DNA from 4 places in the Kitasatospora sp. NPDC001261 genome. Region 4 is predicted to be linked to each of the others. Evidence: riboswitches for the same ligand, from Rfam matches in the RefSeq annotation. Region 4 holds a riboswitch; each other region holds the start of a gene.
The links. A riboswitch is a leader RNA that binds a small molecule or an ion and turns the genes downstream of it on or off. The one in region 4 is predicted to bind cobalamin.

Region 1 (5,652 bases), on a different contig from region 4:
CCGCGACCAGCAGTGCGTTGCTCATGCCCGTCCCCTCTTCTTCAGCAGTGCCCGCAGCAGGACGTGCCCCGCGACCGTCGTACCCAGCGCCAGTGCGCCCACCCGCCGGGAGAGCGCGCAGGCCCGCTCGATGTCGTCCACCGTCACCGGCCGCAGCTCCGCGCCCAGGACGGGCCGGTGCTCCACCCGCTCCCCGTACCGCAGCGTGCCGCCCAGTCGGACGCCCACCGCGCCGGCGAACGCCGATTCGGCCTGGCCCGCGTTCGGGCTCGGGTGCGCGGAGCCGTCGCGCCGCCAGACCCGCCAGGCGGTCCGGGGCTCGGGGGCGGCGGCCACCGTCAGCAGCGCCGTCAGCCGGGCGCCCGGCCAGCCCGCCACGTCGTCCAGCCGGGCCGAGGCCCAGCCGAACCGGGCGTAGCGGGGCGAGCGGTGGCCGACCATGGCGTCCAGGGTGTTCACGGCGCGGAAGGCCAGCAGGCCGGGGGTGCCGGCCAGGGCGCCCCAGGTCAGCGCGTTCACCACGGCGTCGGCGGTGTTCTCGGCCACCGACTCGACCACCGCCCGGGCGATCTGCTGCCCGTCCAGCGCGCTCGGGTCCCGCCCGCACAGGTGCGGCAGCCGCTCCCGGGCGGCGGCGAGGTCGCCGGCGGCCAGCGAGCGGCCGATGGTGCGGGCCTCCCGGGTCAGCGAGGTGCCGCCGAGCACCGTCCAGGTCGCGGCCGCCGCCAGCGCCGCCCGGCCCAGCGGGCGCCGGCCCACCGTACGGTCCAGGGCGAGCGCGCCCGCCGCGACCGCGCCCACGCACAGCGCGGTGTACCCGGCCCCGGCGGCGCGGTCGTCGCGCCACAGCCGCCGCTCCAGCCGGGTCGCGGCGCTGCCGAAGAAGGCCACCGGGTGGCCCCGGCGGGGGTCGGCGAAGCGGGCGTCGGCGGCGTAGCCCGCGGCGGCGCCGAGCGCGAACACGGCGGCGCGGGCCAGCGGGCGCGAGGCTCGGGTCAGCGGGCGCGGAGCGGGGGAAGGCGCGCGCGGGGTCATCGGCCGCACGGCGGAGGGCAGCTCGGAGTCCGGCCGGGCGGGGCAGCCTGCATCGCGTGCGTGTCCTCACTCAGGGTCCGCGCCCTGGATCGACGTGACGGCGGCGAGAGTCTCCTGGCTTCCGGGTCGAACGCACCCCCGGAGCCTTCCAGCGGCCGTCGACGGCCCGCCGTGGCGATGTTCCGAGCGTGCTCCCCGGTGACAGTGGCGGGACCGCGCCGGACTTCCACCGGCTTCCTCTCCATGCCTCCGTTTGGCCCCAGGATCCCATCACGGGCCCGAACCGGGAGTCAACCGAGGTCACGGAGGGGTTGGTCACACGGGGACGCCGCTGACGCCCGGTCGGATCGCCCGGCGCGGCCCCGCCCCGACCCCCGCCACCGGCACCCCCTGAGTACCGCCCTGAGCACCGCCCTGAGCACCCCGGGAGCGCCCGCCGGGTGACCCGGACGGCCCAGCCCGGTGGCCGGTCGGGCGGAGCGCCGGTGAACTGGGGCTCGAACACCGTCCGGTCCGTGAAGAACGTCCGTGAACAACGTCCGTGAACAACGTCCGTGAACAACAGAGCGGGGAGCGAGATGCGTTGGGGAACCGCCGCCGTCGTGGCGGCCGCCGCGGTGGGGGCCGCCGTGCTGGTGGTCGGCCGCCGGGCCTCCGAGCGGATGGTCCGTCCGGTGACCGCCGTCCAGGAGTCCGGGCCGGTCCAGGTCCGCGCCCTCGCCGCCGGCCGGGTCACCTTCACCCGCGGCCCCGCGAGCCTGCGCCCCGGCCGCTGGGCGGTGGAGTGGGCGGACGGCGGGCACGCGGTCGTCGAGGAGGTGCTGCACGCCGACGAACAGGGCGTCACCCGCCGACTGGTCCGCGCCGACCGGGGCACCCTCGTCCCCGGCACCGAGGTCCGCTTCACCCCGCGGGTCCACCTCGGCGACCCCACCGAGGCGCTCGGCCTCGCCTTCGCCGACACCACCGCCGACGGCGAGCTCGGCGCCCTCCCCGCCTGGCGGCTCGACGGCAAGCGCGGCACCTGGGTGATCCTGGTGCACGGCCCCGGCGACGACCGCCGGCAGACCCTCCCGGTGCTCCCCGTCCTCGACCGGCTCGGCCTGCCCGCCCTCGCCGTCACCTACCGCGGCGACCGGGGCGCCCCCGCCTCCCCGGACGGGCTCAGCCACTTCGGCGAGACCGAGTGGCGCGACATCGAGGCGGCGGTGCGGCTGGCGCTCGACAGCGGCGCGGGCAAGGTGATCCTGTACGGCTGGTCCGTCGGCGCGACCATCGTGCTGCAGACCGTGGCCCGCTCCGCCTGGTCGCACGCCGTCCGCGGCCTGATCCTCGACTCGCCCGTGCTCGACCTGCCCGCCTCCGCCCGCCGGGACGCCGCCCGGGCCGGCTTCCAGGGCGTCGCCGCCGAGCTCGGCGCCCTCGCCGCCGAGGGCCGCACCGGGGTCGACCTCGCCGACTTCGGCCGCATCGCCGACGGCACCGACCTGCGGGTGCCGACCCTCCTCCTGCACAGCCCCGAGGACCGGATCGCGCCCTTCGGCGCCGCCGAGAAGCTGGCCGCCGCCCGCCGCGACGTGGTGAGCCTCCAGCCCTTCCCCGGCGCCGACCACGCCACCCTCTGGAACACCGCCCCCGACCGCTACACCGAACTCCTCCGCCGCTGGCTCACCCCGCTCCTCTAGGGCCTCAACCACCCCCCCTGTGCGCGAGGGCGTTTTCGGCTGGTCCCCGCCGCTTTTCCCGGTGCGATTCCCCCCGTCCGGGAATGAACGTTCCTCCCATTCCTCCGGGCCCGCGTGAAAAGTCGGCCCGGCCGACTTCCGGTGCGGCTCGATCCCGATCACGCCGCCCGCCATCCGTCCGGATTCGGGCTGGACAGTCCTGCCGGGCGTCGCCGGGCCGAATCGCCCCCGTACGGGCCCCTCGGCTGTCAGGAGCAATATTTGGCCCGACCCCTTACCCCCCACCCGTACGCACGGTGACCGCCCGAGCATTCCCGGCAACCGGGCCGCCCCCCGTGGCATGGGCAGGTCACACGTTTCCGGCCAGGCGGTTTGCCGTTGTTGCCCGATCTTGCGGAGGTGCCACCGGCGGTCGCCCGGTCGTACGGACAACCGGATGTGACAGAAGGCCGGTACAAGGGGAAGACTGCTCGACGTGACGTCTCGGAACCCGCGCGACCGTGATGCCCCGCTCCCGCCGACGATCGGTACCGGTGCGACGGTGACCCGTCTCCCCGGAACGGCCCAACGGCCCGCCGGTGGCAGGCCGGGCGGGGCGGGAGTCCCCCGTAACGCAGTACCCCGGCGACGAGGGCCCGCTCCGGCTCCCGGGCGGGGCAGGGTTCCCGTGCCGGAGGGCTTTCCGGCACCCTCCGAGCTGGCGCCGCTGGCCCGCCGGATGCTGGTGGACGCCGTCCGGGTCGCCCGCTGGGCCGGTGAGCTGGCCGAGGTCGACAAGCGCGGCGAGCTGCTCCCGGACGACGCCCGCGCGGCGGGCCGGGCCCTGGCCATGACGGTCGGTGCCGCCGCCAAGGCGTGGGGGCAGGCGCTGCTGGTGGGCCTGGTGGAGGCCCGGGACGGCGGAGCCGGCCCCGGCTGGCGCCTGCACGCCTGGGAGCACGACGACGAGGCCGTGGTGCGCGGCTGGTCGGCGCTGTTCGACGCCTGGACCCTGCTCGCCCCGGTGCCGCCCGCGGCGCTGCGCGGCGTCTTCGCCGTCCTGGCCGGGCAGGCCGTGGACCAGGCCCCGCAGCTGCTCTCCTTCCTGCACCTGGTGGACGGCCCGGTCGCCGAGAGCGAGCTGCTGGAGCTGCTGCGCCGCGGCCTGGACGAGCGCCGGGTCGGCACCGGCCTCGGCGGACCCGGCCTGTCGCCGGTGCCGCACGCGGCCTCGGCCGTCTCCGCCGTCCGCGGCACCTGCCGTGCGCCGCAGATCGACACCCCGGCCGCGCCCTCGGACGTGGCCGCCGTCCTGGACTGGATGCTGGACGGCCTGGCGGCCGTCGGCGCCCTGGTGCGCAGGAACGACGCCGCGGAGCTGTCGCCGCTCGGCCACTGGGCGGTGCGGGCGAAGCTGGAGGAGATCTGCACGGTCGCGCAGACCGCGGCCGGGCACATCGAGCAGAGCGCCTTCGAGCTGCTGAACGCCTGTGCGGACTACTCGCCGGGCCCGGCCCGCGCCGAGTTCCGGGCCTGGGTCGCGGCCCGTCCGGCCGACCGGGCGGTGGGCGAGCTGCTGGACGCCGCCCAGGGCGACGACGCGCTGGTGCGCGGGCTGGCCTTCGAGGCGCTGCGGGTGGCCGGCGGACCGGCCGAGCAGGCGGTGCGCGCGGCGGTGGACGAGCCGGTGCTGCGCCCGTACGCGCTGCTGTGGCTGGCGGAGCGCGCGGACGAGGGCGTCGCCCCGGCGGACGTGCTGGGCGCGGAGGACGCGGCCTGGCTCTGGGTGGACACCGCGGCCGCGGTGCTCGACCACGGCGAGACCGAGCTGCTGGTGGGCCACGTCGAGGGCGCCGCGGCGGGCGACCCGGTCCGGCTGTTCGCCCGGGCCCGGCAGTCCGGCCACCCGCGGGCGGCCTCGGTGCTGACGGCGGTCTCGAGCGTGCACCCGGACCCGGGCGTGGCCCGGGCGGCCCGCCGCTCGGCGTTCAGCGTGCACACCGGCGGCGCCTGAGCCGCACGGGCGCACGGGAACACGGGCGCACAGGAACACGGGAACACGGAAAGGGCCCGGAACCATCAGGTTCCGGGCCCTTCCCCATGCCGGTCGTGGGACGGCTCAGCCGAGCCGCGACTCCGCCCGCCGGGCGCGGACGTCGCCGACCTTCTGCCCCACCTTGCGGCGGATGACCAGCAGCGGCGCCATCGCGGCGAGCGTGATCTGGGCGAACGCGCCGACGTGCATCAGGCTGTCGCCGCCGGGCAGCCCGGTCGCCCAGGCGGCCAGGCAGCCGATCGCGACGACGACCCAGCAGAGCGTGGCGGTGGCCAGCAGCCCCTGCGGCTTCGGGTACTCGATCCGGCTGACCATCAGGTACGCGGCGCCGAAGATGGCGAGCAGACCGGGCAGGAACGGCGGGTCGAGCAGCACGATGGCGATCACCGTCATCGCGCCCATCGGGCAGGGCATGCCCTGGAACACCCCGGGCCGCATCTTGACGGCCGAGAAGCGGGCCAGCCGCAGGACCACCGCGAGCAGTACGGTCAGCGCGATCAGCGCCGACAGCTTGCTGTTGGAACCCGGGGAGACCATGCCCCAGACCGCGACGAAGTAGGCCGGCGCGATGCCGAAGCTGATCAGGTCCGCGAGGTTGTCCAGTTCCGCTCCGAGGGCGGAGGAGCGCAGCTTGCGCGCCACCAGCCCGTCGAAGAGGTCGCACATCGAGCCGATCAGCAGCAGCGTGACCGCGGTGGCGGCGCTGTGCCGGTCCGGAGCGGCGTCCGGGTTGGTGATGTGCGGGACCAGGACCCCGGTGGTGATCGAGTAGATCGCCAGGAAGCCGCAGACGGCGTTCCCCAGGGTCAGGAAGTCGGCCGTGGACAGGTGCTGGGGAGAGCGCGGGGCACGCAGCTCGCGGTCCCGTGCCCAGCGGCGGCGGCGCAGGGCCGTCTC
Region 2 (5,652 bases), on a different contig from region 4:
CGAGGCCGCCTACATGGCGGAGATCGTCCGCGGCGGCATCCAGTCGGTGGACGAGGGCCAGACCGAGGCCGCGCACGCGCTCGGCATGAGCCGGTTCCAGACCATGCGCCGGATCGTCCTGCCGCAGGCCATGCGGGTGATCATCCCGCCGACCGGCAACGAGACCATCTCGATGCTGAAGACCACCTCGCTGGTCTCCGTGATCTCCCTGGAGGAGATCTTCCGGGCCGGCCAGGTCATCTACTCCCGGAACTACCAGAACATCCCGCTGCTGATCGTGGTCAGCCTCTGGTACCTGTTCTTCACCTCGGTGCTGACCATCGGCCAGTACTACATCGAGCGCCACTACGCCCGAGGTTCCAACCGCACCCTCCCGCCCACCCCGCTGCAGCGGCTGCGGAGGCTGTTCGCCGGGAAGCCCGCCCCCAGGACGACCGCCGACGTCGTCCCGGGGCTCGAGGGAGGTGGTCACGTATGACCGATCCGACCAAGTCCCCCGCCGGCGGCGCGTCCGGCGAGCCGATGGTCCGCGCCGAGAACGTGCACAAGTCGTACGGCCTGGTCGAGGTGCTCAAGGGCATCGACCTGGAGGTCAGGCAGGGCGAGGTGTTCTGCCTGATCGGCCCGTCCGGCTCCGGCAAGTCGACCTTCCTGCGGTGCATCAACCACCTGGAGAAGATCAACGGCGGCCGCCTCTGGGTGGACGGCGAGCTGGTCGGCTACCGGCAGAAGGGCGACCGGCTGCACGAGCTCAGGGACCGCGAGGTCGCCCTCAAGCGGCGCGACATCGGCATGGTCTTCCAGCGCTTCAACCTGTTCCCGCACATGACCGCCGTCGAGAACGTCATGGAGGCGCCGGTCCAGGTCAAGGGCGAGAGCCGGGCCGACGCCCGCGAGCGCGGGATGGCCCTGCTGGAGCGGGTCGGCCTCGCCGACAAGGCGAAGAACTACCCCTCGCAGCTCTCCGGCGGCCAGCAGCAGCGCGTGGCGATCGCCCGCGCGCTGGCCATGAAGCCCAAGCTGATGCTCTTCGACGAGCCGACCTCCGCGCTCGACCCGGAGCTGGTCGGCGACGTCCTCGACGTCATGCGCGGCCTCGCCGAGGAGGGCATGACCATGGTGGTCGTCACCCACGAGATGGGCTTCGCCCGCGAGGTCGGCGACGCGCTGGTGTTCATGGACGGCGGGGTGGTGGTCGAGTCCGGCAACCCCCGCGAGGTGCTCACCGACCCGCAGCACGAGCGCACCAGGGCCTTCCTCTCCAAGGTGCTCTGAGCCCGTACGCCCGGCGCCCGGCAGGTCACTCCTGCCGGGCGCCGTCGTTTTCCCCGCCCGGGTAATAGGCTGGAGGCAGTCAGCCCGTTACCGACCCCCCTGGAAGGACCCCTGTGGAGCTCGCCGCCTACGCCGATCTCGCCGTCCGGCTGGTGAACACCGAGGAGCCCGAGCGCGGCACCGACTCGCTGACCTCCGTGGAGGCGGTGCGCGGTCTCTTCTCCGACTCCTCGCGGGCCCGCTCGCTCGCCGACGAGTCCGACGTGCCCCGGCTGCGGGCGGTGCGGACCCGGCTGCGCGGGGTCTTCGAGGCCGCCGCCGGCGGGGACGAGATCCGCGGCGTCGACCTGCTGAACAGCCTGCTGATGGAGTACCCGGTCAGCCCGCTGATCTCCGGGCACGACTACCTGGACGACGCCGGGCGGCCGCGCTGGCACCTGCACCTGGCCGACAACTCCCCCACCGCCACCGCCCACTTCAGCGCGGTCGCCTGCATGGGCCTGGCCGTCCACCTGACCGAGCTGGGCGCCGACCGGCTCGGCATCTGCCAGGCCGCGCCCTGCCGCAACGCCTACCTGGACACCTCGACCAACCGCTCCCGCCGCTACTGCTCGGACCGCTGCGCGACCCGCGCCAACGTGGCCGCCTACCGGGCCCGCAAGCGCCTGGAGGCGGAGGCGGCGGCCCGGGCGTAGCGGCCCGCTAGACCTCCTCGACCCAGGCGCCGAGCCGGCGGGCCAGGCCCGGCACCCGGGCCAGCCGCGGGGTGAGCAGCAGCCGCTCCAGCCGGCGCCCCGGCGCCAGCCAGACCGGGCTCGGGCGCAGCCGCAGCAGCACCCGGCCGAGCACCAGCTCGTCCGGGACTGCGCCGTAGCTGCGGCTGTCGCTGTCCACCGGGCGGTTGTCGGAGAGCAGCCACCAGCCCGTGGCCCGGCGCTCGGCGGCCCGCTTCACCACCAGCAGGTCCTGCTGGAAGGGGTGCCGGAAGACCACCACCGCGCCGGGCCGGATCGGCGCGCCGTAGCGGACCAGCAGCCGGTCGCCCTCGCGCAGGGTCGGGACCATCGACGGCCCCGCCACGTCGACCAGCCCGAACGGCAGCGCGCCGCCCGGGCCGCGCTCCCCCGCCCCGGCGCCCTCCGCTCGCGTGCTCCGCGCCACGACTCCTCCTCCCGCCCCCGCTCGCGCCCCCAGTCTGCCGTACGGACCGCCGTCCGTCCGATGTCCGGATTGCGCCGGTTCCCGGTCCGTCTTTCGCCCTAGGCCCACCGCCCGATCGCGAAACCGGGAGGGCGGAAGGGTAATCTCGGGCGCGGGAAGACGATCTAAGGAAGGACTCCCATGTTCTCTCGTCTGTTTGCACCGCGCGCCACCGTCCACGCCCACTGCGACCTGCCCTGCGGCGTCTACGACCCCGCGCAGGCCAAGCTGGAGGCCGAGTCGGTCAAGGCCACCCAGGAGAAGTACCAGGCCAACGAGGACCCGCACTTCCGCGCCCGCGCCGTCATCATCAAGGAGCAGCGCGCCGAGGCCGTCAAGCACCACATCTCGGTGCTGTGGAGCGACTACTTCAAGGCCCCGCACTTCGAGAAGTACCCGCAGCTGCACCAGCTGATCAACGACACCCTGAAGGCCGCCTCGGCCGCCAAGGCGTCCACGGACCCGGCCACCGGCCAGGCCCTGCTCGACCTGATCGCCGAGGTCGACAAGATCTTCTGGGAGACCAAGCAGGCCTGAGCCTGACGCGTCGCCACCCGACCGCCCCCGTCCGCACCGCCGGACGGGGGCGGTCGTGCGTTCACGTCCGACCCGGCCCGGTAAGGGTTGCCTGCCCTGAGTGGCTGTTATGCTGCCAGGGCGTCCGAGGGGGAAGTCCGGTGCGAATCCGGCGCTGACCCGCAACGGTGAGCACGGCCCGTACCCGCCCGTACGGCCGCGCCAGCCCGATCGCCCTCGGCCGCCGACCTCCCGACAACTCGCCGCGGACTGCGAGGGGAACGGCGCCCCGGCACGCCCCCGGCCCGCGCCCGCCCCGGCGCGCTCCCGGCCCGAGGCAAGGCGCACCCGTGAACCGCGCACCCGTCAACCGTGCAGTCGGCCCGCCCGCTCGCCGAATACCCGTCGTCCCGCTCGCCGCCGGACTCGCCGCCGCCCTGCTGCTCTCCCTGGTCTGCGGGGTCGCCCTCGGCTCCTCCGGGCTCGGCCTGCCCCGGGTGCTGCGGCTCCTGGGCGCCGGGCTGACGGGCGGCCGGCTGGACGCGGACGAGGCGGCCGCGTACGCGATCGTCTGGGAGATCCGGCTGCCGCGCACCGTGCTGGCCGCCGTGGTCGGCGCCGGGCTGGCCGCCTGCGGGGTCGCCGTCCAGGCCCTGGTGCGCAACGCGCTGGCGGACCCCTTCGTGCTCGGCATCTCCTCCGGCGCGGCCGTCGGCGCCAACGCCGTGATGCTGTTCGGCGCCTTCGCCTCGCTCGGGGTGTGGGCGATCTCCGCCTCCGCCTTCGGCTCCGCGCTGGCCGCCATGACCCTGGTCTACGTCGCGGCCCGCACCGCGTACGGGCTCACCCCGCTGCGGCTGGTGCTCACCGGCACCGCGCTGTCGTACGGCTTCTCCGCCGCCACCACCCTGATGGTCTTCGCCGCCGACCGCGGCGAGGCCGCCCGGGACGTCATGATGTGGCTGCTCGGCAGCCTCGGCGGCGCCACCTGGGGCAAGGTGCCGATCGCCGCCGTCACCGTGCTGGCCGGGCTCGCCTACCTGGCCTGCACCGCCGGGCGGCTGGACGCGCTCGCGATGGGCGACGAGACCTCCGCCTCGCTCGGCGTGGACCCGGACCGGCTGCGCCGCGAGCTGTTCGTGGTGACCGCCGCCGTCACCGGCACCGTGGTCGCGGTCAGCGGGGCGATCGGCTTCGTCGGGCTGCTGATGCCGCACCTGGCGCGGATGCTGGTCGGCGCCGGGCACCGCCGGGTGCTGGTGGTCGCGCCGCTCGCCGGGGCGCTGCTGCTGGTCTGGGTGGACATCGCCTCGCGCACCCTGCTGGCGCCCGCCGAACTGCCCGTCGGGGTGTTCACCGCGGTGCTCGGCGTGCCCGCCTTCCTGGTGATGATGCGCCGCCGCGGCCAGGCCTTCGGAGGTGCCCGGTGACCGCGACGACCGACCCGGCCCCGGTGCACGCCCAGGACCTCGCCGTCGACGGCGTCTCGGTGGAGCTGGCCGGCACCCGGCTGGTCCACGAGGTGAGCCTGGCGGCCGCCGCCGGGCAGGTGGTCGGGCTGATCGGCCCCAACGGCAGCGGCAAGTCGACCCTGCTGCGCTGCGTCTACCGGGTGCTGAAGCCGGCCGGCGGCGTGGTCCGGCTGGCCGGCGACGACCTGCACGCCCTCACCGCCCGCGAGAGCGCCCGCCGGGTGGCCGCGCTGACCCAGGAGCACTCCGCCGAGTTCGACTTCACCGTCGCCGAGGTGGTCGCCATGGGCCGGCTGCCGCACCGCCGCGGCTTCGGCGCCCAAGTCGACGGGGACGAGCGGCGCTGCGCCGAGGCGCTGCGCAAGGTCCGGGCCGGGCACCTCGCCGAGCGGGGCTTCCTGAGCCTGTCCGGGGGCGAGAAGCAGCGGGTGCTGTTCGCCCGCGCGCTGGTCCAGGAGCCGCGCCTGCTGGTGCTCGACGAACCCACCAACCACCTCGACATCGCGCACCAGTTGGAGGTGCTGGCGCTCGCCCGCGAGGCCGGTCCGACGGTGCTCACCGCGCTGCACGACCTCAACCTGGCGGCGGGCCACTGCGACCTGCTGTACGTCCTGCGGGACGGCCGGATCGTCGCCTCCGGGCCGCCCGACGAGGTGCTCCGACCCGCCCTGCTGGCCGAGGTGTTCGGCGTCCGGGGCACCCCGGTGCGCCACCCGGAGACCGGCGCCCTCCAGCTGCTCTTCGACCGCCTCCCCTGACCCCCCAAGGAACTCCCGTGCGCACCAAGGCCGTTGCCGCCACCGCCCTGCTCGCCCTCGGACTCGTCGGCTGCGGCGCCGAGATCGCCCCGAAGGAGGCCGCCACCGCCTCCGCCCACTACCCCGTGACGGTGGACAACTGCGGGGAGAAGCTCACCTTCGCGCAGAAGCCCGCCCGGGTGGTGACCAACGACGTCAACATCACCGAACTGATGCTCTCGCTCGGCCTCGCCGACCGGATGGCCGGCTACGTGATGCCCGACGACAAGGGGAAGATCGACCAGGTCGCCTGGAAGGACGGCTACCAGCAGACCACCTGGCTCTCCAAGAAGATCCTCACCAAGGAGATCGCGCTGGACGCCAAGGCCGACCTGGTCTTCGCCGGCTGGCACTACGGCTTCGACGAGGGCAGCGGCGTCACCCCGCAGGCC
Region 3 (5,652 bases), on a different contig from region 4:
GCGGTCTGCTCGCCGTGCTCCGCCAGGTCGTCCGGGACGGAGAGCTCGCCGACCAGCCGGTCCGGGTCGACGGCGGTGACCACGCCCGCCAGTTCGACGGCGTCGTCGAGCGGCCGCCCGTCCACCTCTCCCCCGGCGATCACCTCGACCGCGGGGTGCGGGTCGCTGCCGCCCCACAGTTCGACGATCGCCAGTCCGTACCGGCCGCCGTCGGCGATCTCCAGCAGCCGGGGCAGCAGGTCCTCGCGCAGGGCGCAGCACGGGCAGTCGTTCGCCAGCGGGACGTCGGCCGCGTCGAAGGCCCCGGCGGCGTCGCGCAGCTCGCGGCGGACGGTGCCGAGCGCGGCGTCCCGCAGGTCGTGGTGCAGGACCACGGCGTCCACCGCGGCCGCCGCCAGTTCCTCGACGGCGGCCCGGCGCTGCTCCGCGTGCAGGCCGGCGACGACCACCACCGGCAGCCTGGTCCCGTCCACGGCGCTCACCAGCTCGCCTTGCGGACGCCGGGCAGGTGCCCGGCGTGGGCGTGGGCGCGCAGGTTGACCCGGGAGAGGCCGAAGGCCCGCAGGTAGCCGCGGGGCCGGCCGTCCACGGCGTCCCGGTTGCGGACCCGGGTGGCGCTGGCGTCGCGCGGCTGGCGGGCGAGCTCGGCCTGGGCGGCGGCGCGCTCGGCGGGGCCGGTGCCGGGGTGGGCGATGGTCCGCTTGAGCTCGGCCCGGCGCTCGGCGTGGCGGGCGACGACGGCGCGCCGCCGCTCGTTCTTGGCGATCTTGCTCTGCTTGGCCATCAGACCTTCTCCCCCCGGGCGCGGATGCGGGCGACGGCGGCCTCGATGCCGATCGCGTCGACGGTGCGGATGCCCTTGGCGCTCAGCGCCAGCCGGACGTACCGGCCCTCGCCGGGCAGCCAGTAGCGCTTGCGCTGGATGTTGGGGTCGAAGCGGCGGCCGGTGCGGCGGTGCGAGTGCGAGATCGCGTTGCCGAAGCCGGGCCGGCGGCCGGTGAGTTGGCAGCGGGCGGACATGGGTGCTCCCTGGCGTCCGGGAATGGGCAGGACCGGGCTCACGTTACACCAGATGAAAATGACTTCCATTTCGATGTACGGTTCGAGCCAACCCCTCGGACCGGACCCCGAGACCCCGACCCCCAGACCCCAGGAGGACGTCCCATGGCCCGCAGCGAACTGCGCCCGGTGATCAGGCTCCGCTCCACCGCCGGCACCGGCTTCACGTACGTGACCCGCAAGAACCGCCGCAACGACCCGGACCGGATGGTCCTGCGCAAGTACGACCCGGCCGCGGGCCGGCACGTCGACTTCCGCGAGGAGCGCTGACCCCGGACGCGCGAACGGCGCCTCCCCGGACTCGGGGAGGCGCCGTTCGCGGCCTGGCCGCTCGGCTCAGGAGCCCTCGGGCGTCCAGCGCTGCTCGACCCGGGCGAGCTTCCAGTACCCGATCGCGATCGCCCAGACCACCACGAACAGCCCGGCGATGGCGTAGCCCACGTTGTCCAGCGAGATGTCCGCGACGAACCCGGTGACCGGATCGGTCAGGTCGAGCTTCTCGTGCAGCACCCCGACCAGCTCGATGGTGCCGATGATGAAGGCCACCGCGATCGACAGACCAGTGATGGTCAGGTTGTAGTACACCTTCCGGACCGGGTTGGCGAAGGCCCACTGGTACGCGAAGTTCATGAACGTCCCGTCCAGGGTGTCGAACAGGCTCATCCCCGCCGCGAACAGCAGCGGCAGGCAGACGATCGCGTACCAGGGCAGCCCGGAGGCCGCGCCCGAGCCGGCCATCACCATCAGGGTGACCTCGGTCGCGGTGTCGAAGCCCAGGCCCAGCACCATGCCCACCGGGAACATCTGCCCCGGCCGGGTGATCGAACGGGTCGCCCGGTTCAGCACCCGGGCCATGAAGCCGCGCGAGTCGAGGTGCGCCTCCAGCTCCTTCTCGTCGAACTTCCCGGCCCGCATCGAGCGGAACACCCTGAGGATGCCGAGCAGCGCCGCCAGGTTGAGCGCGCCGATCAGGTAGAGGAACACGCCGGAGGTGGTCGTCCCGATCACGCCCAGCCACTTGTGGGTGGCCGACTCGTCGTCCATCAGCGTGTTCGCCAGCTGCGCGCCGCCCGCCACCAGGGCGGCCATCAGCACCACCATCGAGGAGTGCCCGAGGGCGAACCAGAAGCCCACCGAGACCGGCCGCTTGCCGTCCGCCATCAGCTTGCGGGTGGTGTTGTCGATCACCGCGATGTGGTCGGCGTCGAAGGCGTGCCGCATGCCGAGGGTGTACGCGGTGATGCCGAGGCCCACCCCGAAGACCTGGGTACCGACCGCGTACCGCTCGGGCGCGACCAGGAAGATCAGCGTGCCGAAGGCCACCACGTGCATGGCCACGATCACCGCCATCAGCCCGGCCGTACGGACGGTGTCCTCGCGCCGCCATCTGAAGCTGGGCAGCACGGAAGGGGCCGGCTTCGCGCCGGCGGCAACGGTTTCGGGCAGGGTCATCTGCGGATCACGCTCCAGCACCTCGTGGAAAACCTCGTGAGATGCCGTGGCCGGTCTCCTGGCTGACGGGATACCCGTGCCCGCCTTCCCAGGTGCGCGAGGCACCCAGTGGCTCCGTGGGCACGGACGACGTTCCTCCGCAGGCGGAGGAACGACCCGATCACAGTGGCGAGGGCCGCTCCGGGCTGGGACCCCTGAGGGTCCGTCACCGGTCTTCCCGAGCACCACGGCGGGGAACACCGTAGGGGCCGCGCCCCGACCCGTGCAAGGCTGCGCACCTGCGCAGGTGTCCAGGATCACAGGCGGCCGCCTGCAAGAATGTCCGCATGCATCTCGTACCGGCCGACCGCGCGGGCCACCGCACCATCGACGGGCACCGGGTCTGCGAGGCCATCGCCGCGATCGGCGACCCCGCGCACGTCCGGTCCTGGGCCGAGCGGTTCTCCCTGCTCGCCGACCCCGGACGGCTCGCCCTGCTGCTCGCCCTCCACCGGGCCGGCCCGCTCGCCGTCAGCGACCTCGCGGTGGCCACCGGCATGCGCGACCCCGCCGTCTCCCAGGCCCTGCGGCTGCTCCGCACGGCCGGCGTGGTCACCGGCGACCGGGACGGACGAGTGGTGCGCTACCGGCTCGTGGACGAGGCCATGCGCCCCCTCCTCGACGAGTGCGCCGCCGCCGAGCACCACGAGCCCAGCGCGGCAGTGGGCTGACCCCTCCCGCCGACGCCTGCCCGACCTGCTGACTCATGCTCGGTCCGCCGACTCCCGCCCGGGCTGCTGACTCCCGCTCGGGAAGGCGCGCCGTGAACGGCCCCGGCCAGTACGATCATGATGTGCCGTCCCACCCCCATGCCTGGCCCGCCGACCGCTGGAACACCGACCCGGTCAAGGCCCGCGTGCTGGCGGTCGCCCGCACCCTCACCTCGGCCACCCGGGTGCTGGACGTCCTCTCCCTGCTGAGCCCGCACGGCATCGAGTGGTACTTCACCGTCAACCCCGGTTCCGTCTTCGCCGACCGCGCCCTGGACGAGTACCTGCACGGCCTGTCCGGCTTCACCGTGCTGGACTGGGACGACGCCGTCCGCCACCGCTTCGACCTGGCCGTCGCCTGCGCCGTCCACTCCTCCATGCACCGCCTGGACGCCCGCCTCGTCGTCCTGCCGCACGGCGCCGGCTACAACCGCCTGGTCACCGAGTCCACCGGCGACACGGTCAGCGCCGCCGGCCTGTCCCGCAACGAACTCACCCACCGCGGGCGGGTGTTCGTGGACGTCCTCGGGCTCTCCCACCCCGAACAGCTGGACCGGCTGCGGACCTCCTGCCCCGAGGCCCTGGACGTCGCCCGGGTGGTCGGCGACCCGTGCTTCGACCGGATGCTCGCCAGCCGGCGCTCCCGGGACGGCTACCGCGCCGCGCTCGGCGCCGTCGGCGGCCGACGGCTCGTCGTCGTCAGCTCCACCTGGAGCGAGCACTCGTTATTCGGCCGCCACCCCGACCTGCCCCGGCGGCTCGTCCGCCAACTGCCCGCCGACGAGTACACGGTGGCCGTCGTGCTGCACCCCAACGTGTGGAGCCGCCACGCCCCCGGGGCGCTGCTCGACGACGCCCGCCGGATGGGCCTGCGCCTGATCCCGCCCCACCAGGGCTGGCAGGCCGCGCTCGTCGCCGCCGACTGCGTGATCGGCGACCACGGCTCGGTCACCGTCTACGGCGCCGCCCTGGAACACCGCACCATGCTCGTCGCCACCGGCGCCGCCGAACTCGACCCGCGCTCCCCCAGCTACGCCTTCGGCCAGGCCGCCCCCGTCCTCGACCCGGACGGGGACCTCGCCGCCCAGCTCGAACAGGCCCTCGCCGAGGCCCCGGCCGGCCTGCGCGAGATCACCGACCGCTCGCTCGCCCACCGCGGCGAATCCGCCCGGCTGCTGCGCCCGCTGCTCTACTCCTTCCTGGACGGCCTGGACGAGCCCGGGGACGAACCGGCCCTGCCGCCCTACCCCAGGCCCGTCCCCTGCCCCGGGGCCGCCGAGTGGCCCACCGCGTACGACGTCGAGGGCAGCACCGAGGGGACCGAGGTGAGCCTGCGGCGCTACCCCTTCCACCCGGACGACCACACCCCGCGCGGCTTCCACGCCCTCACCGACGAGCACCCGGGCGACGCCCTGCGCTACACGGCCGAGGTGATCGCCCGCACCGAGGCCCACGCCGAACGCCCCGCCACCCGCTGGCTCGCCGACACCGCCGCCGAACTGCCCGGCCTCGCCGTCGCGGTGGCCGCCCTCGGCCCGGCCCGCCACCTGCTCCGGCTGCACGGCGGCCGGCTGCTGGAGGCCCACGCCGAACCGGACTGGGGCCGCCCCGACCCCGCCGTCGACCCGCTGCTGCTCGGCTCCGCCGTGGCCTGCTGGCTCGCCGACGGCGGCGACCCGGCCGGCCTCCCCGAGCACGGACTCACCGTCCGCACCGGCGGGGACCGCACCCGGGTGTCCTTCCGTACCGGGCCCTGACCCCGCCCGCCCGCTACGGACCGCCCCTCGGCCCGGACCGCCCCTCAGCCCGGACCGCCCCTCAGCCCGCCAGCTGCCGCAGCCGCTCGCGACTGCGCTCCGCCAGCTCCGCGTCGTCCAGCTCCTCGGCGAGGGTGACGAGCAGGGTGTGGGCCTGCGCCTCCTTCGCGTACTGGTTCCGCTCCTTGGCCTGCCGGGCGCAGTCGTCCGCGTGGGCGACGGCGAGGTCCAGCTGCCCGAGGGCCCGGTGGGCCCGGGCCCGGACCAGCGGCAGCTTCATCAGCATGTCGTTGTCCCGCGTCCGCCCGGCCCGGGCGGTGGCCTCGGCCAGCAGGGTCAGCGCCTCCTCCGGACGGCCGTCGGCGATCAGCGCCTGCGCCAGGTTGTAGCTCTGGACGATCTCGCCGTGGTCGTCGCCCCGGTTCTCCGCCAGGGCCAGGGTGAAGCGCTCCACCGCGTCGCCCGGGCGGCCGTCGGCCAGGCAGAGCAGGCCGTCGGTCTCGTAGAGCACCCCGACCACCCGGCGGTTCGTCACCAGCGGGACCAGCTCCGTGGCGAGCGCCAGCTGCTCGGCGGCGAGCCGGTACTCCTCGCGCTCCTGGTGGGCGCGGGCGAGCTGGTTGCGCATCTTGACC
Region 4 (5,652 bases):
CGCGCCGGTCAGCCGGCGGGAGCGGCGCGAGGCGGTGCCGGAACGCCCGTAGCCGCGCGAGTCCATCGCGGCCGCGAGGCTGAGCGAACGCTCCAGCGCGTCCTCCAGGACCGGCACCACGATGCTGCGCAGGGCGCGGACGCCCTTGCGCCGCCCGGCACGCAACCGCCGTGCCCGGGCGACGCGTTGGACGCTCTGCACCAGCTGGGGCGCGACGCTGAGCGACACCGTCACCGCGACGCCAAGCTCGTACAGGGCCCCCGGCAGCACCCGCAGCGCCCGCTTGGGGTTCGCCAGGGTGTTCGCGGCGCCGATGCAGCAGATCAGACAGGCCAGCCGCAGCCCGTCGAAGGCCGCCGAGAGCGTGGCCTCCAGCGAGACCGGGCCGCCGATCTCGATGCCCGCGTACCAGGCGGGGGTGGGGATGTGCGGCAGGGAGAAGAGCAGGTGGTCGTGCGGGGTGACACCGGTGGCGAAGACGCACCGGAAGACCACCCGGATCGCCACCACCGTCAGGGCCAGCCACAGGTAGTAGGCGAACCCGCGCGCCCACGGCGCCTCGCTGCGGCGGGCGGTGACCACGAAGCCGAGCACGGCGAGGACGAGCAGGAGCAGCAGCGGGTTGGTGGTGCGGCTGGCCGCCGTCGCCAGGGCCAGCGCCCAGGCCCACCAGGCCAGCGGGTGGAGGTTGCGCGGGACGCGCCGGCCCCCCGCGAGCCGCCCGGGGGCGCGCTGCGGGGAGCCGGACTCGCGCTTGTCGAGCGTGCCCACCGGATCACTCGGCCCGTCGGCGGCGGCGCCGGGCGGCCACCACCGTGGCCACGCCCAGCGCCACGACGAGGACCGAGCCGAGCACGGCGGGGACCATCGACCCGGAGTCGTGCGGGGCGTCGGCCACCGGGTTGGCGTCCACCACCCCGCCGGGCACGGCTGCCGCGGACGTGGGCCCGGCCTCGGCCGCGGCCGTCTGCGGTGTCGACTGGTCGCTCGGGGTGTCCGTCGGCGGGGCGGTGGACGGCTCGGCCGGCACCGGCGTGGGGTCGGGCGCGCCCGACGGGGTGCCGCCGTCCTCGGGGGTGGCGGCGGGGTCCGTCCCCGGGGTCGCGGCGGACCCGGGCGGACGGGCTCCGCCGGGCTGAGGCGCGGCGGGGGCCGGGGCCCGGCCGCCGGTTGAGCCAGTGCCGCCGGTTGAGCCGGAGCCGCTGCCGCCCGTCGTACCGGATCCGCCCGTCGTACCGGAACCGCCCGCCGCTCCGCCGGAGCCGCCCGTCGTGCCCTGGCCGGGGTCGGCCGGCTGCCCGCCCGGGCTGGAGTTGTGGGCCCGGACGCTGTCCGGCGAGATCGTCGGACGGCCTTCGGTGCCCTCGACGTTGGTGCCGCCGAAGATCCACAGGTCGACGCTGCCGGGCTTCGGCTGGTAGAGCATCGCGCCGAGTTGGCTGTAGGACCACTCGTTCTGGCCCGGATCGGCGTGCCAGTACGACCAGTACGCGGTGGCCGGGGGCGTCAGGACGCACTTCTCCTGCTCCGGCGTCGGGTACTGCTTGCCGCCCTGGAAGCCGCTGTAGCCGATCCGGCAGATGAAGGCCGGGCCGTCGTGGCCGGTGCCGGTGGTCTTCCAACCGCCCTGGTTGAGCAGGGTGAACCCGGTGGTGGGCGTGGTTCCGCAGGAGCGCAGCAGCGGGCCGCCCCACTTCCCGAAGTCCACGGCGAGTACGGCACCGGAGGTGGTGGTGCACTGCTCGATCGGCAACGGGGTCGCGGCGGCCGGGACGGTGCCCACGGCGACGCCGCCGAAGGCGAGCGCGAAGGTCAGCGACGCCGCCCCGGACAGCCGGGCGAGGCGCGTGCCGAGCCCCCGGCTCACCGGTGACGCCCCGGGGCGGCCGCGGTGCGGCGACGGGCGACGAGGACGGCCCCGGCGCCGAGCGCGGTCAGCGCGCCGGCTCCCGCCGTCAGTGCCAGTGCCTGGCTTCCGGTACTGGCCAGGCCGCCTGAACCGGTCCGCACCGGTACGCCCCCGGCCTCGGCGGCACTGTCACCCTTCGGGGTGTCGATGCCGCCGGACGACGGGGTGTCGGTGGCCGGGATCGGCGCGGTCGTCGTGGGCGAGCCCGCCGGGGTGCCGGTCGGCGTCCCGGTGGGACTGACCGTCGGGGTGGGCGTTCCCGTCGGGGTGGTGGTCGGCGTCCCGGTGGGAGTAGGCGTCGGCGTGCCCGCGAGGTCGCGGGACAGCGTCCCGAACGAGATGCCGGTGGCACCGCCCAGCACCTGCGTGGACGCGCGGACGTCCGACCCCCGCTGCCCGGCCGCCGCGACGTTGAACCCGCCGTCGCCGTTCTGCTGCCCGGCGAGGAAGTCGAGCGCCTTGGCGATCTGTCCACCGCAGGCGGCCTGGCGCAGCGTCATGCCCTGGACGGCCAGCGCGGCCGAGTTGGTGGAGTCGCCGGACGCGCCGGGGAAGCCGCCGTCGGGCAGCTGCCGCGCGGCGAGCCAGCCGAGCCCCTGGTCGACCGCCCGGGCGGCCTCGTCCCCGGGGACGAGGGCGAGGGCCATGACGGCCATCGCCGTGCTGTCCACGTCGGAGTCGCCGGTGGCGGGGATCAGGCTCGGCCAGGAGCCGTCCGGGTGCTGGAGGCCCTTCAGGTAGGCGATCGCGGGGGCGACGCTGGTGGACTCCCCGGCCCGGAGCTGGGCCATGACGGCGAGCGCCTGGGAGAAGACGGAGGTGGCGTAGGCGTAGTTGCCCGGGGCGGCGCAGCCGGTGGTCGCGTCGGCCTTGGCGCACACCAGCGCGGCGAGGGCGGCGATCAGGTCGTGGCCGCCGAAGTCCCGCGGGTTGCGGCCGACGGCCTGGGCGAGCAGCGCCTCCTTGCCGATGGACCCGCCGCCGGCGTACTCGGTGCCGATCGCGGTCCAGTCGTTGACGGTGCGCTCGCTCGCGTCCTTGCCCTGCTGGTCGAGGAAGTCGACGATCCGGCGCAGCGCGGCGTCGTCGGTGCCGGTCGCGGCGAGGGCGTAGGCCCCGTCGATGGTCAGGCCGAAGTCGGCGAAGGCCGGGAAGCCCTCGTAGTAGTGGCCGTCGATCAGCCGGGACGGGTCGGTGAGGTAGGCGCTCCCCCTGGCCGCGTCGGGTTTCCTCCCCGCGGGCGGGGTCGGCGTGGTGGTGGGGCCGTCCGGGTTGTGCCGGACGGTGGTGAGGTCGGTACCGGTGAGGGCCAGGAGGGCCTGCTCGGTGGCGACGGCGTCCGGGTCGGTGGTCGACTCGTCGGGGCCGAAGCCGCCGTCCTTGCCCTGGCGGGCGGCGAGCCAGGCGGTGGCGGCGGCCCGGTGGGCGTCCTGGCCGGTGGCCCGGAAGACCTGGGCGGCGATCGCGGTGCTGGTGGTGTCGCCGGGGGCGCCGGGGTACGGGAGGAGGGAGCCGTCGGGCTGCTGGCTCGCCGCGAGCTGGTCGGCGGCCTTCCTGGCGGCCGCTTCGTAGCCGGGGGCGGTCCGCAGGGCGAGGGCGGCGATCGCGGTGGCGGACGGGTCGGACTCGCAGTGGTCACCCGCGACGATCATCGAACCGGCCATGCCGCCGTCGGCGCACTGGAAGGCCGCGAACCGGGCGAGGGCCGGGGCGGGCGGCGTCACGCCGGCGCGCTGGAGGGCGATGACGCCGAGGGACTGGACCCAGGGCGAGGACGCGCCGAGGAAGTCCCCGGCGGCGGTGCACCTGCCGTTCTCCCCCGCCCCCGTGCAGACGTGGTCGGTGAGCACGGCGACCAGGTCCCGCCCGCCGAAGGCGCGCGGGTCGCGGCCGGTGCTCTCGGCGACGAGGGCCAGCAGGGCGGCGGCCCTGGTGTCCGGCGCGCCGGTCGGCCCGTCGGGGTGCAGGAACGCGTCGGTGTGGGCGTCGAGGAAGGCGACCACCTTGCGCAGCGCCGGGTCCTGCGTCCCCGCCGCCGCGAGCGCGATGGCGGTGAGGGCGGTCCGGGGGTAGTCGGGCCCCGGGGCGGCCCAGTTCTCCATGTGGTCGCCGCCGACGAGTTGACCGGCCAGCCAGGCCGCGGCGGCCGCCGGGTCGCCCGTGGCGGAGGGGGATCCGGTGGGGCTCGGGGTCGTACTCGGGCTCGCCGTCGCCGACGGGGAGGCGGAGGGCGAGGGGCCGCCGTTCCTGGCGCGGACGGAGTCCGGGGTGAAGTTCGGCGCCCCGCTGGTTCCGCCGATGTCCGTACCGCCGTAGACCCAGGCCTCGACCTCGCCGGGCTTGGGCTTCTGCGTGCCGGCCCCGAACCGGCTGTAGGACCAGGTCTGTTGGCCGGGTTCGGCGATCCAGTACGACCAGTACGCGGTGGCCTGCGGGGTGTTGACGCACGGCTCCTCGGCCGGTGTCGGGTACTGGGCGCCGCCGTTGAAGGTCCCGGTCCCGAGCCGGCAGATGAAGGCCGGTCCGTCGTGCTCGGTGCCGGTCGTGGTGAAGCCGGCGTTGTGCAGCAGGTTCATGCCCGTCGTGGGGTGGGCGTCGCAGCCCCGGACGACGCCGCCGCCCCAGTGGGTGAAGTCGACGGCGACGATCGCGCCCGTCGTCGCCGTGCACTGCTCGATCGGGTCAGCCGAGGCGGTACCCGGGTACCCGAGCAGGACCGTGCCGCAGGCGGCGACGGCGACGGTGCCGGCGACCACCAGCGAGGCGAGGTCCCGGTTCCTGTGACGTGTGCGATTGCTGCTGACCCTCACGACGACTCCCTGGTCGGTCGACACGCGAGGCGACGGCGCAGCCGACGGTCGCCCGCGGGCACGGGGGCCGTCGAAACCGCGTCGTAGTCCGCGACGACGCAAGTGCTCTGTGAACAGACCCCCGGTCCAGGCATTCCGGCTCACCCACCCTCAGGTGGGTCCACGGTTGCGGGTCAGCGCCGGAGTTGGACCGGCTTCCCCTGAATGCCGAGGGCAAAAAATCGGTTCATCAGACCACGCTGACCGACGGAGAGTCAACGGGTCGTCAGGTCGATCACATCACCTCGTCGGGCGACGGACCTGTGCGGTAGCGTCCGCGGTGGCCGAGCGGGGGAACCCGGTGCGAACCCGGGGCTGACGCGCAGCGGTGTGGGGCGGTGACCGTGCCGTCCCGAGCCCGAATGCCCGCCCGGCCACGCACCACGGCGAATGCCGGCCCACGCGATCCGGGCGGCGACCGCTCCGGCAGTCGCGCGCCCCGAGCGGACGCGGGAGTCCCGGGGCAGGGTCGGCGCCCGCCACCCCAAGGAGCCTGTCCCGTGCCCCTCCGCACCCCGTCCCGCGCCGCCTCGGCGACCACCGTCGCGCTGACGGCCGGCGCCCTGCTGCTCTCCGCCGTCCCCGCCCACGCGACGGCCACCCCGGCCCAGATAGCCACCTCCAAGAGCACCGGCGTCACATACCTGAAGTCCCTCCAGGCCGCCGACGGCAGCTACGTCACCGGCGGCGGACTCTCCAACGAGTGGGCGTTCAGCGCGCTCGCCGCCGCCGGAACGGCCGCCGCTGATGTGACCCCCGGCGGGGACACCGGCAGGAACGCCCGCCTCGTCTACCGCAACCAGCTCGCCGCCCCCGGCTGGCCCGGCACCTCACCCGTGGCCACGGACTACGAGCGCGCCGTCCTCAACGCCTACGCGGCCGGCATCGACCCCG

Region 1: it holds a riboswitch for cobalamin, as region 4 does, so the genes downstream of both, ACFY4B_RS21195 (cobalamin biosynthesis protein) here and ACFY4B_RS37450 (prenyltransferase/squalene oxidase repeat-containing protein) in region 4, are expected to answer to the same signal.
Region 2: it holds a riboswitch for cobalamin, as region 4 does, so the genes downstream of both, ACFY4B_RS15340 (iron ABC transporter permease) here and ACFY4B_RS37450 (prenyltransferase/squalene oxidase repeat-containing protein) in region 4, are expected to answer to the same signal.
Region 3: it holds a riboswitch for cobalamin, as region 4 does, so the genes downstream of both, ACFY4B_RS07250 (HoxN/HupN/NixA family nickel/cobalt transporter) here and ACFY4B_RS37450 (prenyltransferase/squalene oxidase repeat-containing protein) in region 4, are expected to answer to the same signal.

What each region holds. Positions count from the first base shown of each region.
Region 1 covers NZ_JBIAXP010000015.1:71,438-77,089, reverse strand. The annotation lists gene ACFY4B_RS21200 (cobyric acid synthase) at 1-25, opposite strand, end outside; gene ACFY4B_RS21195 (cobalamin biosynthesis protein) at 22-1,035, opposite strand; cobalamin riboswitch at 1,143-1,276, opposite strand; gene ACFY4B_RS21190 (alpha/beta hydrolase family protein) at 1,614-2,720, shown strand; gene ACFY4B_RS21185 (hypothetical protein) at 3,388-4,713, shown strand; gene ACFY4B_RS21180 (phosphatidylcholine/phosphatidylserine synthase) at 4,819-5,652, opposite strand, start outside.
Region 2 covers NZ_JBIAXP010000010.1:24,060-29,711, reverse strand. The annotation lists gene ACFY4B_RS15365 (amino acid ABC transporter permease) at 1-478, shown strand, start outside; gene ACFY4B_RS15360 (amino acid ABC transporter ATP-binding protein) at 475-1,275, shown strand; gene ACFY4B_RS15355 (CGNR zinc finger domain-containing protein) at 1,389-1,970, shown strand; gene sodX (nickel-type superoxide dismutase maturation protease) at 1,978-2,340, opposite strand; gene sodN (superoxide dismutase, Ni) at 2,617-3,012, shown strand; cobalamin riboswitch at 3,094-3,219, shown strand; gene ACFY4B_RS15340 (iron ABC transporter permease) at 3,342-4,421, shown strand; gene ACFY4B_RS15335 (ABC transporter ATP-binding protein) at 4,418-5,221, shown strand; gene ACFY4B_RS15330 (ABC transporter substrate-binding protein) at 5,239-5,652, shown strand, end outside.
Region 3 covers NZ_JBIAXP010000004.1:83,475-89,126, reverse strand. The annotation lists gene ACFY4B_RS07270 (CobW family GTP-binding protein) at 1-473, opposite strand, end outside; gene rpsN (30S ribosomal protein S14) at 479-784, opposite strand; gene rpmB (50S ribosomal protein L28) at 784-1,020, opposite strand; gene rpmG (50S ribosomal protein L33) at 1,165-1,329, shown strand; gene ACFY4B_RS07250 (HoxN/HupN/NixA family nickel/cobalt transporter) at 1,396-2,511, opposite strand; cobalamin riboswitch at 2,542-2,755, opposite strand; gene ACFY4B_RS07245 (metalloregulator ArsR/SmtB family transcription factor) at 2,838-3,221, shown strand; gene ACFY4B_RS07240 (hypothetical protein) at 3,344-5,017, shown strand; gene ACFY4B_RS07235 (AAA family ATPase) at 5,079-5,652, opposite strand, start outside.
Region 4 covers NZ_JBIAXP010000037.1:100,150-105,801, reverse strand. The annotation lists gene ACFY4B_RS37460 (CbiQ family ECF transporter T component) at 1-771, opposite strand, end outside; gene ACFY4B_RS37455 (hypothetical protein) at 776-1,867, opposite strand; gene ACFY4B_RS37450 (prenyltransferase/squalene oxidase repeat-containing protein) at 1,864-4,719, opposite strand; cobalamin riboswitch at 4,827-4,971, opposite strand; cobalamin riboswitch at 5,050-5,126, shown strand; gene ACFY4B_RS37445 (hypothetical protein) at 5,259-5,652, shown strand, end outside.